Regions from separate parts of the Staphylococcus simiae genome, predicted to be linked through region 2. Evidence: a T-box and tRNA genes for the amino acid it is inferred to sense, from the RefSeq annotation. Region 2 holds a T-box; the other holds one or more tRNA genes.
What was found. A T-box is a leader RNA that pairs with one kind of tRNA and senses whether it is charged. The one in region 2 lies ahead of J3R86_RS06765 (valine--tRNA ligase), so its partner is inferred to be a tRNA-Val.
Positions count from the first base shown of each region.

Region 1: it has a tRNA-Val gene. The T-box ahead of J3R86_RS06765 (valine--tRNA ligase) is inferred to sense a tRNA for this amino acid. The anticodon was not compared.

Region 1 covers NZ_CP071589.1:1,827,204-1,833,379, forward strand. The annotation lists tRNA gene J3R86_RS08330 (tRNA-Asp) at 1-8, opposite strand, end outside; tRNA gene J3R86_RS08335 (tRNA-Ser) at 18-107, opposite strand; tRNA gene J3R86_RS08340 (tRNA-Ile) at 117-190, opposite strand; tRNA gene J3R86_RS08345 (tRNA-Met) at 219-292, opposite strand; tRNA gene J3R86_RS08350 (tRNA-Ala) at 313-388, opposite strand; tRNA gene J3R86_RS08355 (tRNA-Pro) at 405-478, opposite strand; tRNA gene J3R86_RS08360 (tRNA-Arg) at 488-561, opposite strand; tRNA gene J3R86_RS08365 (tRNA-Leu) at 580-668, opposite strand; tRNA gene J3R86_RS08370 (tRNA-Gly) at 679-753, opposite strand; tRNA gene J3R86_RS08375 (tRNA-Leu) at 757-838, opposite strand; tRNA gene J3R86_RS08380 (tRNA-Lys) at 845-920, opposite strand; tRNA gene J3R86_RS08385 (tRNA-Thr) at 926-1,001, opposite strand; tRNA gene J3R86_RS08390 (tRNA-Val) at 1,016-1,091, opposite strand; rRNA gene rrf (5S ribosomal RNA) at 1,105-1,219, opposite strand; rRNA gene J3R86_RS08400 (23S ribosomal RNA) at 1,293-4,215, opposite strand; tRNA gene J3R86_RS08405 (tRNA-Ala) at 4,381-4,456, opposite strand; tRNA gene J3R86_RS08410 (tRNA-Ile) at 4,488-4,564, opposite strand; rRNA gene J3R86_RS08415 (16S ribosomal RNA) at 4,658-6,176, opposite strand, start outside.
Region 2 covers NZ_CP071589.1:1,503,102-1,509,277, forward strand. The annotation lists gene J3R86_RS06765 (valine--tRNA ligase) at 1-2,371, opposite strand, end outside; T-box leader at 2,418-2,669, opposite strand; gene J3R86_RS06770 (DNA-3-methyladenine glycosylase I) at 2,727-3,284, shown strand; gene J3R86_RS06775 (AbrB family transcriptional regulator) at 3,331-4,404, opposite strand; gene hemL (glutamate-1-semialdehyde 2,1-aminomutase) at 4,543-5,826, opposite strand; gene hemB (porphobilinogen synthase) at 5,873-6,176, opposite strand, start outside.

The sequences.
Region 1 (6,176 bases), 320 kb from region 2:
ACGAGACCATTATAAAACGGAGGAAGAGGGATTCGAACCCCCGCGAGCCGTTAAGCCCCTGTCGGTTTTCAAGACCGATCCCTTCAGCCGGACTTGGGTATTCCTCCAAAATTATATGGACCTTGCAGGACTCGAACCTGCGACCGAACGGTTATGAGCCGTTAGCTCTAACCAACTGAGCTAAAGGTCCTAAATATAATTTTACAACTAATAAATAGTGGCGGTGGAGGGGATCGAACCCCCGACCTCACGGGTATGAACCGTACGCTCTAGCCAGCTGAGCTACACCGCCTTATATAGTTTGTAAATAAATGGTGGAGACTAGCGGGATCGAACCGCTGACCTCCTGCGTGCAAAGCAGGCGCTCTCCCAGCTGAGCTAAGCCCCCATTATTTTACAGTATATCGGGAAGACAGGATTCGAACCTGCGACCCCTTGGTCCCAAACCAAGTGCTCTACCAAGCTGAGCTACTTCCCGTATAATTAACGCGCCCGATAGGAGTCGAACCCATAACCTCTTGATCCGTAGTCAAACGCTCTATCCAATTGAGCTACGGGCGCATATGTTTATTTTAAAAATGGTGCCGAGGACCGGAATCGAACCGGTACGGTGATCTCTCACCGCAGGATTTTAAGTCCTGTGCGTCTGCCAGTTCCGCCACCCCGGCACTAATATAATGGAGCAGAAGACGGGATTCGAACCCGCGACCCCAACCTTGGCAAGGTTGTATTCTACCGCTGAACTACTTCTGCTTATGCGGGTGAAGGGAGTCGAACCCCCACGCCGTAAGGCGCTAGATCCTAAGTCTAGTGCGTCTGCCAATTCCGCCACACCCGCTATAAATGGTGAGCCATAGAGGATTCGAACCTCTGACCCTCTGATTAAAAGTCAGATGCTCTACCAACTGAGCTAATGGCTCTTCCATGGTGCCGGCCAGAGGACTTGAACCCCCAACCTACTGATTACAAGTCAGTTGCTCTACCAATTGAGCTAGGCCGGCATATGTAAGAAAAATGGTGGAGAATGACGGGTTCGAACCGCCGACCCTCTGCTTGTAAGGCAGATGCTCTCCCAGCTGAGCTAATTCTCCTAATTAATTATTTGCCTGGCAACGTCCTACTCTAGCGGAACGTAAGTCCGACTACCATCGGCGCTAAGGAGCTTAACTTCTGTGTTCGGCATGGGAACAGGTGTGACCTCCTTGCCATAGTCACCAGACAAATAAGAATGTAAATTATACACTCAAAACTAGATAGTAAATAAAAATGATTGTGCTTCGCAAAACATTTAATTGATTAAGTCTTCGATCGATTAGTATTCGTCAGCTCCACATGTCACCATGCTTCCACCTCGAACCTATTAACCTCATCATCTTTGAGGGATCTTATAACCGAAGTTGGGAAATCTCATCTTGAGGGGGGCTTCATGCTTAGATGCTTTCAGCACTTATCCCGTCCATACATAGCTACCCAGCTATGCCGTTGGCACGACAACTGGTACACCAGAGGTATGTCCATCCCGGTCCTCTCGTACTAAGGACAGCTCCTCTCAAATTTCCTACGCCCACGACGGATAGGGACCGAACTGTCTCACGACGTTCTGAACCCAGCTCGCGTACCGCTTTAATGGGCGAACAGCCCAACCCTTGGGACCGACTACAGCCCCAGGATGCGATGAGCCGACATCGAGGTGCCAAACCTCCCCGTCGATGTGAACTCTTGGGGGAGATAAGCCTGTTATCCCCGGGGTAGCTTTTATCCGTTGAGCGATGGCCCTTCCATGCGGAACCACCGGATCACTAAGTCCGTCTTTCGACCCTGCTCGACTTGTAGGTCTCGCAGTCAAGCTCCCTTATGCCTTTACACTCTATGAATGATTTCCAACCATTCTGAGGGAACCTTTGAGCGCCTCCGTTACCTTTTAGGAGGCGACCGCCCCAGTCAAACTGCCCGCCTGACACTGTCTCCCACCACGATAAGTGGTGCGGGTTAGAAAGCCAACACAGCTAGGGTAGTATCCCACCAGCGCCTCCACGTAAGCTAGCGCTCACGTTTCAAAGGCTCCTACCTATCCTGTACAAGCTGTGCCGAATTTCAATATCAGGCTACAGTAAAGCTCCACGGGGTCTTTCCGTCCTGTCGCGGGTAACCTGCATCTTCACAGGTACTATGATTTCACCGAGTCTCTCGTTGAGACAGTGCCCAAATCGTTACGCCTTTCGTGCGGGTCGGAACTTACCCGACAAGGAATTTCGCTACCTTAGGACCGTTATAGTTACGGCCGCCGTTTACTGGGGCTTCGATTCGTAGCTTCGCAGAAGCTAACCACTCCTCTTAACCTTCCAGCACCGGGCAGGCGTCAGCCCCTATACATCACCTTACGGTTTAGCAGAGACCTGTGTTTTTGATAAACAGTCGCTTGGGCCTATTCACTGCGGCTCTTCTGGGCGTTAACCCTAAAGAGCACCCCTTCTCCCGAAGTTACGGGGTCATTTTGCCGAGTTCCTTAACGAGAGTTCGCTCGCTCACCTTAGAATTCTCATCTTGACTACCTGTGTCGGTTTGCGGTACGGGCACCTATTTTCTATCTAGAGGCTTTTCTCGGCAGTGTGAAATCAACGACTCGAAGACACAATGTCTTCTCCCCATCACAGCTCAGCCTTCACGAGTACCGGATTTGCCTAGTACTCAGCCTTACTGCTTAGACGTGCAATCCAATCGCACGCTTCGCCTATCCTACTGCGTCCCCCCATCGATTAAAACGATTATAGGTGGTACAGGAATATCAACCTGTTATCCATCGCCTACGCCTGTCGGCCTCAGCTTAGGACCCGACTAACCCAGAGCGGACGAGCCTTCCTCTGGAAACCTTAGTCAATCGGTGGACGGGATTCTCACCCGTCTTTCGCTACTCACACCGGCATTCTCACTTCTAAGCGCTCCACATGTCCTTGCGATCATGCTTCACCGCCCTTAGAACGCTCTCCTACCATTGTCCAAAGGACAATCCACAGCTTCGGTAATATGTTTAGCCCCGGTACATTTTCGGCGCAGTGTCACTCGACTAGTGAGCTATTACGCACTCTTTAAATGATGGCTGCTTCTAAGCCAACATCCTAGTTGTCTGGGCAACGCCACATCCTTTTCCACTTAACATATATTTTGGGACCTTAGCTGGTGGTCTGGGCTGTTTCCCTTTCGAACACGGACCTTATCACCCATGTTCTGACTCCCAAGTTAAATTAATTGGCATTCGGAGTTTGTCTGAATTCGGTAACCCGAGAAGGGCCCCTCGTCCAAACAGTGCTCTACCTCCAATAATCATCACTTGAGGCTAGCCCTAAAGCTATTTCGGAGAGAACCAGCTATCTCCAGGTTCGATTGGAATTTCTCCGCTACCCTCAGTTCATCCGCTCACTTTTCAACGTAAGTCGGTTCGGTCCTCCATTCAGTGTTACCTGAACTTCAACCTGACCAAGGGTAGATCACCTGGTTTCGGGTCTACGACCAAATACTAAACGCCCTATTCAGACTCGCTTTCGCTACGGCTCCACATTTACTGCTTAACCTTGCATCAAATCGTAACTCGCCGGTTCATTCTACAAAAGGCACGCCATCACCCATTAACGGGCTCTGACTACTTGTAAGCACACGGTTTCAGGTTCTATTTCACTCCCCTTCCGGGGTGCTTTTCACCTTTCCCTCACGGTACTGGTTCACTATCGGTCACTAGAGAGTATTTAGCCTTGGGAGATGGTCCTCCCAGATTCCGACGGAATTTCACGTGCTCCGTCGTACTCAGGATCCACTCAAGAGAGACAATATTTTCAACTACAGGATTGTTACCTTCTTTGATTCATCTTTCCAGATGATTCGTCTAATATTGTCCTTTGTAACTCCGTACAGAGTGTCCTACAACCCCAACAAGCAAGCTTGTTGGTTTGGGCTCTTCCCGTTTCGCTCGCCGCTACTCAGGGAATCGATTTTTCTTTCTCTTCCTCCGGGTACTAAGATGTTTCAGTTCTCCGGGTGTGCCTTCTGATATGCTATGTATTCACATATCGATAACATGACATAACTCATGCTGGGTTTCCCCATTCGGAAATCTCTGGATCAACGCTTACTTACAGCTACCCAAAGCATATCGTCGTTAGTAACGTCCTTCATCGGCTTCTAGTGCCAAGGCATCCACCGTGCGCCCTTAATAACTTAATCTATGTTTCCGTTAGGAAACGCGTTATTAATCTTGTGAGTGTTCTTTCGAACACTAGCGATTATTTCTTATGAATTCAAGCTTATTTAAAACTCTTTATTCACTCGGTTTTGCTTGGTAAAATCTATTTTTACTTACTTATCTAGTTTTCAATGTACAATAATTAATGGTGGAGACTAGCGGGATCGAACCGCTGACCTCCTGCGTGCAAAGCAGGCGCTCTCCCATCTGAGCTAAGCCCCCATAATTAAGTTGAACGTTTAAATAAAATTAATGGTGGGCCTAAGTGGACTCGAACCACCGACCTCACGCTTATCAGGCGTGCGCTCTAACCAGCTGAGCTATAGGCCCATCAACTTGAATGTTAATAAACATTCAAAACTGAATACAATATGTCTACGTTATTCCGCATCTTCTAAAAAGATGTTCCGAATATATCCTTAGAAAGGAGGTGATCCAGCCGCACCTTCCGATACGGCTACCTTGTTACGACTTCACCCCAATCATTTGTCCCACCTTCGACGGCTAGCTCCTAAAAGGTTACTCCACCGGCTTCGGGTGTTACAAACTCTCGTGGTGTGACGGGCGGTGTGTACAAGACCCGGGAACGTATTCACCGTAGCATGCTGATCTACGATTACTAGCGATTCCAGCTTCATGTAGTCGAGTTGCAGACTACAATCCGAACTGAGAACAACTTTATGGGATTTGCTTGACCTCGCGGTTTCGCTGCCCTTTGTATTGTCCATTGTAGCACGTGTGTAGCCCAAATCATAAGGGGCATGATGATTTGACGTCATCCCCACCTTCCTCCGGTTTGTCACCGGCAGTCAACTTAGAGTGCCCAACTTAATGATGGCAACTAAGCTTAAGGGTTGCGCTCGTTGCGGGACTTAACCCAACATCTCACGACACGAGCTGACGACAACCATGCACCACCTGTCACTTTGTCCCCCGAAGGGGAAGGCTCTATCTCTAGAGTTGTCAAAGGATGTCAAGATTTGGTAAGGTTCTTCGCGTTGCTTCGAATTAAACCACATGCTCCACCGCTTGTGCGGGTCCCCGTCAATTCCTTTGAGTTTCAACCTTGCGGTCGTACTCCCCAGGCGGAGTGCTTAATGCGTTAGCTGCAGCACTAAGGGGCGGAAACCCCCTAACACTTAGCACTCATCGTTTACGGCGTGGACTACCAGGGTATCTAATCCTGTTTGATCCCCACGCTTTCGCACATCAGCGTCAGTTACAGACCAGAAAGTCGCCTTCGCCACTGGTGTTCCTCCATATCTCTGCGCATTTCACCGCTACACATGGAATTCCACTTTCCTCTTCTGCACTCAAGTTTTCCAGTTTCCAATGACCCTCCACGGTTGAGCCGTGGGCTTTCACATCAGACTTAAAAAACCGCCTACGCGCGCTTTACGCCCAATAATTCCGGATAACGCTTGCCACCTACGTATTACCGCGGCTGCTGGCACGTAGTTAGCCGTGGCTTTCTGATTAGGTACCGTCAAGATGTGCACAGTTACTTACACATATGTTCTTCCCTAATAACAGAGTTTTACGATCCGAAGACCTTCATCACTCACGCGGCGTTGCTCCGTCAGGCTTTCGCCCATTGCGGAAGATTCCCTACTGCTGCCTCCCGTAGGAGTCTGGACCGTGTCTCAGTTCCAGTGTGGCCGATCACCCTCTCAGGTCGGCTATGCATCGTCGCCTTGGTAAGCCGTTACCTTACCAACTAGCTAATGCAGCGCGGATCCATCTATAAGTGATAGCAAGACCATCTTTCACTATTGAACCATGCGGTTCAATATATTATCCGGTATTAGCTCCGGTTTCCCGAAGTTATCCCAGTCTTATAGGTAGGTTATCCACGTGTTACTCACCCGTCCGCCGCTAACATCAGAGAAGCAAGCTTCTCATCTGTTCGCTCGACTTGCATGTATTAGGCACGCCGCCAGCG
Region 2 (6,176 bases):
CTTTTTCAGGTATATCAATATTTGTACTAATCGTTAACTCACTTGGATTACAGAATTTGTGTAAGTAATCAGCATTTTCGGATAGTGTAGTTTCTATTTCTTTATCTTTAGCTTCAATTAGAATTGGAATTTCTTTAGATAAAGGTGTATTAACTTCTACACGAGATTGTCTCACTGATTTAATAATTTCAACTAATTGTTGCATTGTTTCTTTACTTTCATTAAATATTAGCTCTGAACGAACTTCAGGCCATGCTGCTTTAACAATTGTGTCACCTTCATGAGGTAAACTTTGCCAAATTTTTTCAGTAACGAATGGCATGAATGGATGTAACATTCTCATTATATTATCTAAAGTATAACTTAAAACGGATCGTGTTGTTTGTTTTTGAGATTCATCTTCACCATTCATTGGTATTTTACTCATCTCGATATACCAATCACAGAAGTCATCCCAAATAAAGTTATATAAAGCACGGCCTACTTCACCAAATTCATATCTATCACTTAAATCAGTTACTGTGGCAATTGTTTCATTTAGCCGCGTTAAAATCCATTTATCAGCTAATGATAAATTACCTGATAAATCAATATCTTCGACTTTGAAATCTTCACCGATGTTCATCAAACTAAAACGTGCACCGTTCCAAATTTTATTAATGAAATTCCAAACAGATTCTACTTTTTCAGTAGAATAACGTAAATCGTGTCCAGGTGATGAACCAGTAGCTAAGAAGTAACGTAAGCTATCTGCACCATATTCATCGATAACATCCATTGGATCGACACCATTTCCAAGTGATTTACTCATCTTACGTCCATCTTCAGCTCTTACTAAACCATGTAATAATACGTCGTTAAATGGGCGACGATCAGTAAACTCTAAACCTTGGAAAATCATACGTGCTACCCAGAAGAAAATAATATCATAACCAGTTACTAACGCATTAGTTGGATAATAACGTTGGAAATCTTCACTTTCTGTATCTGGCCAACCCAATGTAGAGAATGGCCATAAGGCACTTGAGAACCATGTATCTAGTACATCTTCATCTTGTTGCCAATTTTCAATGTCTGTTGGTGCTTCTTCACCAACATATATTTCTCCAGTTTCTTTATGATACCATGCTGGAATTTGATGACCCCACCATAATTGTCTTGAAATCGTCCAGTCACGAATATTTTCCATCCATTGATTAAATGTATGTTCAAAACGACTTGGATAAAAATCAATACGATCATCAGTCTGTTGATTGTCTAGTGCTCGTTGCGCAAGTGTATCCATTTTAACAAACCATTGTGTTGATAAATAAGGTTCTACTACAGCACCTGAACGTTCAGAATGACCAACAGAATGCATATGTTCGTCAATTTTTATAACTAAATCTTGTTCCTTTAAATCTTCTACTAGTTGTTTTCGACAATCAAAACGATCCAAGCCTTCATATTTTCCAGCTTTATCATTCATCTTACCATTTTCATCCATAACGATGATATTTTCTAAATGATGACGTTGACCAATTTCAAAGTCATTAGGGTCATGTGCAGGTGTCACTTTCATAGCACCTGAACCAAAATCAATATCTACATATTCATCAGCTATAATTGGCAATTCACGACCAACAATCGGTAAAATCACTGTCTTACCAATAACATCTTTATAACGTTCATCATTAGGATTAACAACAATCGCTGTGTCTCCTAGCATCGTTTCAGGTCTAGTCGTTGCTATTTCAATATAGCCATTACCATCTGCATATGGATATTTAAAATGATAAAAGGCACCTTGTACATCTTCATGAATAACTTCAATATCAGATAATGCAGTACGAGCTTTAGGATCCCAGTTAATAATTCTTTCACCACGATATATGATACCTTTATTATATAAATCAACAAATACTTTTTTGACTGCTTTACTCAAACCTTCATCTAATGTAAAACGTTCTCTACTATAGTCTAAGCCTAGGCCTAATTTTGCCCATTGTTGACGAATGAATGAAGCATATTCTTCTTTCCAATCCCAAGCTTGTTCTAAAAATTTGTCACGACCTAAATCATAGCGTGATAATCCTTGTTCATTTAATTTAGCTTCTACCTTAGCTTGAGTAGCGATACCGGCATGATCCATCCCTGGTAAATATAAAGTGTCATAACCTTGCATACGTTTCATACGTGTAATAATATCTTGCAATGTTGTATCCCAAGCATGCCCTAAATGTAATTTACCTGTCACATTAGGTGGTGGTATAACAATTGTATATGTTTCTTTTGATTTATCTTCAGACGGCTTAAAATAGCCTTTTTCAACCCATTCTTCATAACGTCCCGCTTCTACTTCACGTGGATTATACTTTGGTTCCATTTCCATATTAAATACCTCCTAAAAAATAAAAAAATATCCATCCTATATATTAAAATAGGACGGATATTCCGTGGTACCACCTATATTCAAGAAGAATTTCCAACAATAATCACAATGTTATTAGTCAAATTCTTCAAGCACTCTAGATAATGATTAACGCTCAAACACGTCTTAGCCTACTGTACATATTTCAACTAAGATAACTAGTGGGCTACCTTCAGTTTAAATCATCTACATACTTTCACCAACCATATGCTCTCTTTGAAAATCATTTAAACTTACTCTTCCCAATTTGTATATTAAACTCTTAACTTATAGTATAATGATTGTCAAAATAAGTCAATGTATTGGTGGGAATATTATGAATGAATGTGCTTTTGGTACAACGGATCCAGTCTATTTAGATTATCATGATCATTTTTGGGGACAGCCCTTATATGATAGTAAAGCATTGTTTAAATTACTTGCTTTAGAATCCCAACATGCTGGATTATCTTGGTTAACGATTTTAAAAAAGAAAGATTCTTATGAACAAGCATTCTATAATTTTGAACCTAGTAAAGTTGCAACAATGACTGCTAGTGATATTAATCAGCTTATGGACTTTCCAAACATAGTTCATCATCGCAAAAAATTGGAAGCTATCGTGGCACAAGCTCAAGGATACTTAGCAATCGAGCAACAATACGGAAGTTTCAGTGACTTTTTATGGTCTTATGTGGATGGGCATCCAATTGATTTGAACTATAAACATGCTAATGATCGTATTACTGTGGATGAAAGAGCAACTCAGCTTTCAAAAGATTTAAAACAATTCGGTTTTAAGTTTTTGGGGCCAGTTACTGTATTTTCATTTTTAGAAGCTGCAGGATTGTATGATGCACATTTACAAGATTGTCCTTCTAAACCACAATATTAACTATCATTAATAAAAATGAGATGAACACTTATAATTTAGTGTCATCTCATTTTTTGCTTGTTACTCTATAATGTAAAATATAATTAATAATAGGTGCTATGATAAATAAAATGAAAAATATTCTAAAAATATGATAACTTGAAATCATCGCAACATCAGCACCTGTTGCAATTGCTACTAACACTATCTGATTAACACCACCAGGTGCAGCACCTAAAAATAACTCGTTAATTGGAATGTGATTAAATAAATGAACCACACACACCATTACAAACGATCCTAATATTAACATAATATTTTGAAATGCGATCGCGATTGCTATTCGTCCTTTCAAATCACCTAATAAATGTGCAATTTGAATACCGATTCTTATCATATACATTAATTGAGCGACATTTAATATCCAATTGTCTAATTTAAATGTTAAACCAGTTGTTAAATTCCAAATAATTAACACAATAATTGGGCCCAATAGTTGATAAGTTGGAAAATTTATTTTAACCATTATAAAATAAATTGCTACAATTGCGAGTGCTAATAATCCTATTTGCCATAATTGTAATGCCTCTGTTAATGGTGTAATTGGTGCAACTTTTTGATTAGAGCTTGTACCACCACTATCTCTAAAGAAATAGGAGATTAATGGTACTAATATGACAACGAAAATAATTCGTGATGTTTGTGTCAAACTAACGACTAATAAATTGGCTTTTTTATTTTGTTCAGCCATAACTAACATTTGACTTAATGCACCTGGAATAACACTGAGCAAAGCTGTTTCTGAGTTAATTTTGGCAATGCGTTTAAAAATCATCGCCATTATGAGTGCTAATGTAAGTAATAATAAAGTGACAAGAACAATACTCCCCCAGTCATCTTTAATATCAAGGATGACATTTTTGGTAAAACTAGCTCCAATTTGTACCCCTAAAACAACAATACCAATTTCACTTAACCAAAAAGGCCATTTTATTTCTAATTTAAAAACTTTGATACATAAAATAGCTGCTAAAATTGGACCAAACATAAAGGGTAATAAAATGTGAGCTAAACTTAAAATTGTACTAATAATAATAGCTGTGATTGCAACAATAATATTATTTCTAGTTATGATAGACATAAGTGCTCACTACCTTCGTTATATATATTTCACAAGATAATTCAAGTTAATTTACTATTATGTTGACTTATTCTTTACATTTTAAATTACAAATTTAAAGAGTCTGAACTTTAGTTCAGACCCTTATAGTAATTGTAATTATACAATACGACTTAAAGCGTTATCAAATGCTTGAATTGTCTTTTCAATATCTTCTTTTGTATGTGCTGTTGATAAGAATGTACCTTCGAATTGAGATGGTGGTAAGAATACGCCTTCTTTTGCCATTTCGCGATACATATTACTGAACAACTCTAAATCACTTTTGTTTGCTTGGTCAAAATTTGTCACTGGACCTTCATTTAAGAAATAACCAATCATAGAACCAGCTCTATTAACTGTAATAGGGACATCATGTTTGGCAAAGACTTTCGTTAAGCCTTCTTCTAATAAATCACCTAATTCATTAAAATAATCATATGTTTCTGGCGTTAATTGACTAAGTGTTTCATAACCACTTGTCATTGCTAATGGATTACCAGACAGTGTACCTGCTTGATAAATATTACCTAGTGGTGCTATTTGATCCATAATTTCTTTTTTACCTCCAAATGCACCTACAGGAAGCCCTCCGCCAATTACTTTACCTAAACAAGTTAAATCAGGAGTTACACCAAAGTATCCTTGAGCACAATTATAACCAACGCGGAACCCAGTCATAACTTCATCAAAAATAAGTAATGCACCATATTCTGTTGTTATATCTCTTAATCCTTGTAAGAACCCTTCTACAGGGGGAACAACACCCATATTACCTGCTACTGGTTCCACAATGACTCCAGCAATATCATCACCATATTTTTCAAAAGCAACTCTTAATGAATCTAAATCATTATATGGCACTGTAATAGTATTTTTAGCAATACCTTCAGGTACACCAGGAGAATCTGGTAAACCTAACGTTGCAACACCAGAACCTGCTTTAATTAATAAAGAATCACTATGTCCATGATAACAACCTTCAAATTTCACTATTTTATTTCTACCAGTATATCCACGTGCTAATCTTAAAGTATCTAAAGTTGCTTCTGTACCAGATGAAACCATTCTTACTTTTTCAATTGATGGAACTCGATCAATGACTAATTGTGCTAATTTATTTTCTTGCAATGTAGAAGCACCAAAACTTGTACCTTTATCAATTGCTTCATGTAAATGTTTAATGACTTGTGGATCTTTATGGCCTAAAATAAGCGGTCCCCAACTTAAAACATAATCTATATATTCATTTCCATCTATATCATATATTTTAGAACCTTCACCATGATCCATAAAAATAGCAGGTGTATCTACTGATTTAAACGCTCGTACCGGACTATTGACACCACCTGGCATTAAATCCTCAGCAATTTTCATGGCATCTTCTGAATTTTGATATCTCATGTAATTATTCCTCCTTAAAAATTAGTGAACTTATATTAATCCAGGCTTATTTATCTAAATAACGGCAAATATCTTTAGCAAAATATGTGATAATCATGTCTGCTCCAGCACGTTTCATTGATACCATTTGTTCCATTACTACTCGTTCTTCATCAATCCAACCATTTTGTGCAGCAGCTTTAGTCATGCTATATTCACCACTAACATTATATGCTACGACTGGAACATTCGTATGGTTTTTAACATCTCGTACGATATCTAAATAACTTAGCGCTGGTTTGACAATCATCATATCACAGCCCTCTTTTAAATCACTTTCTAATTCGCGTAATGCTTCTAAACGATTCGCA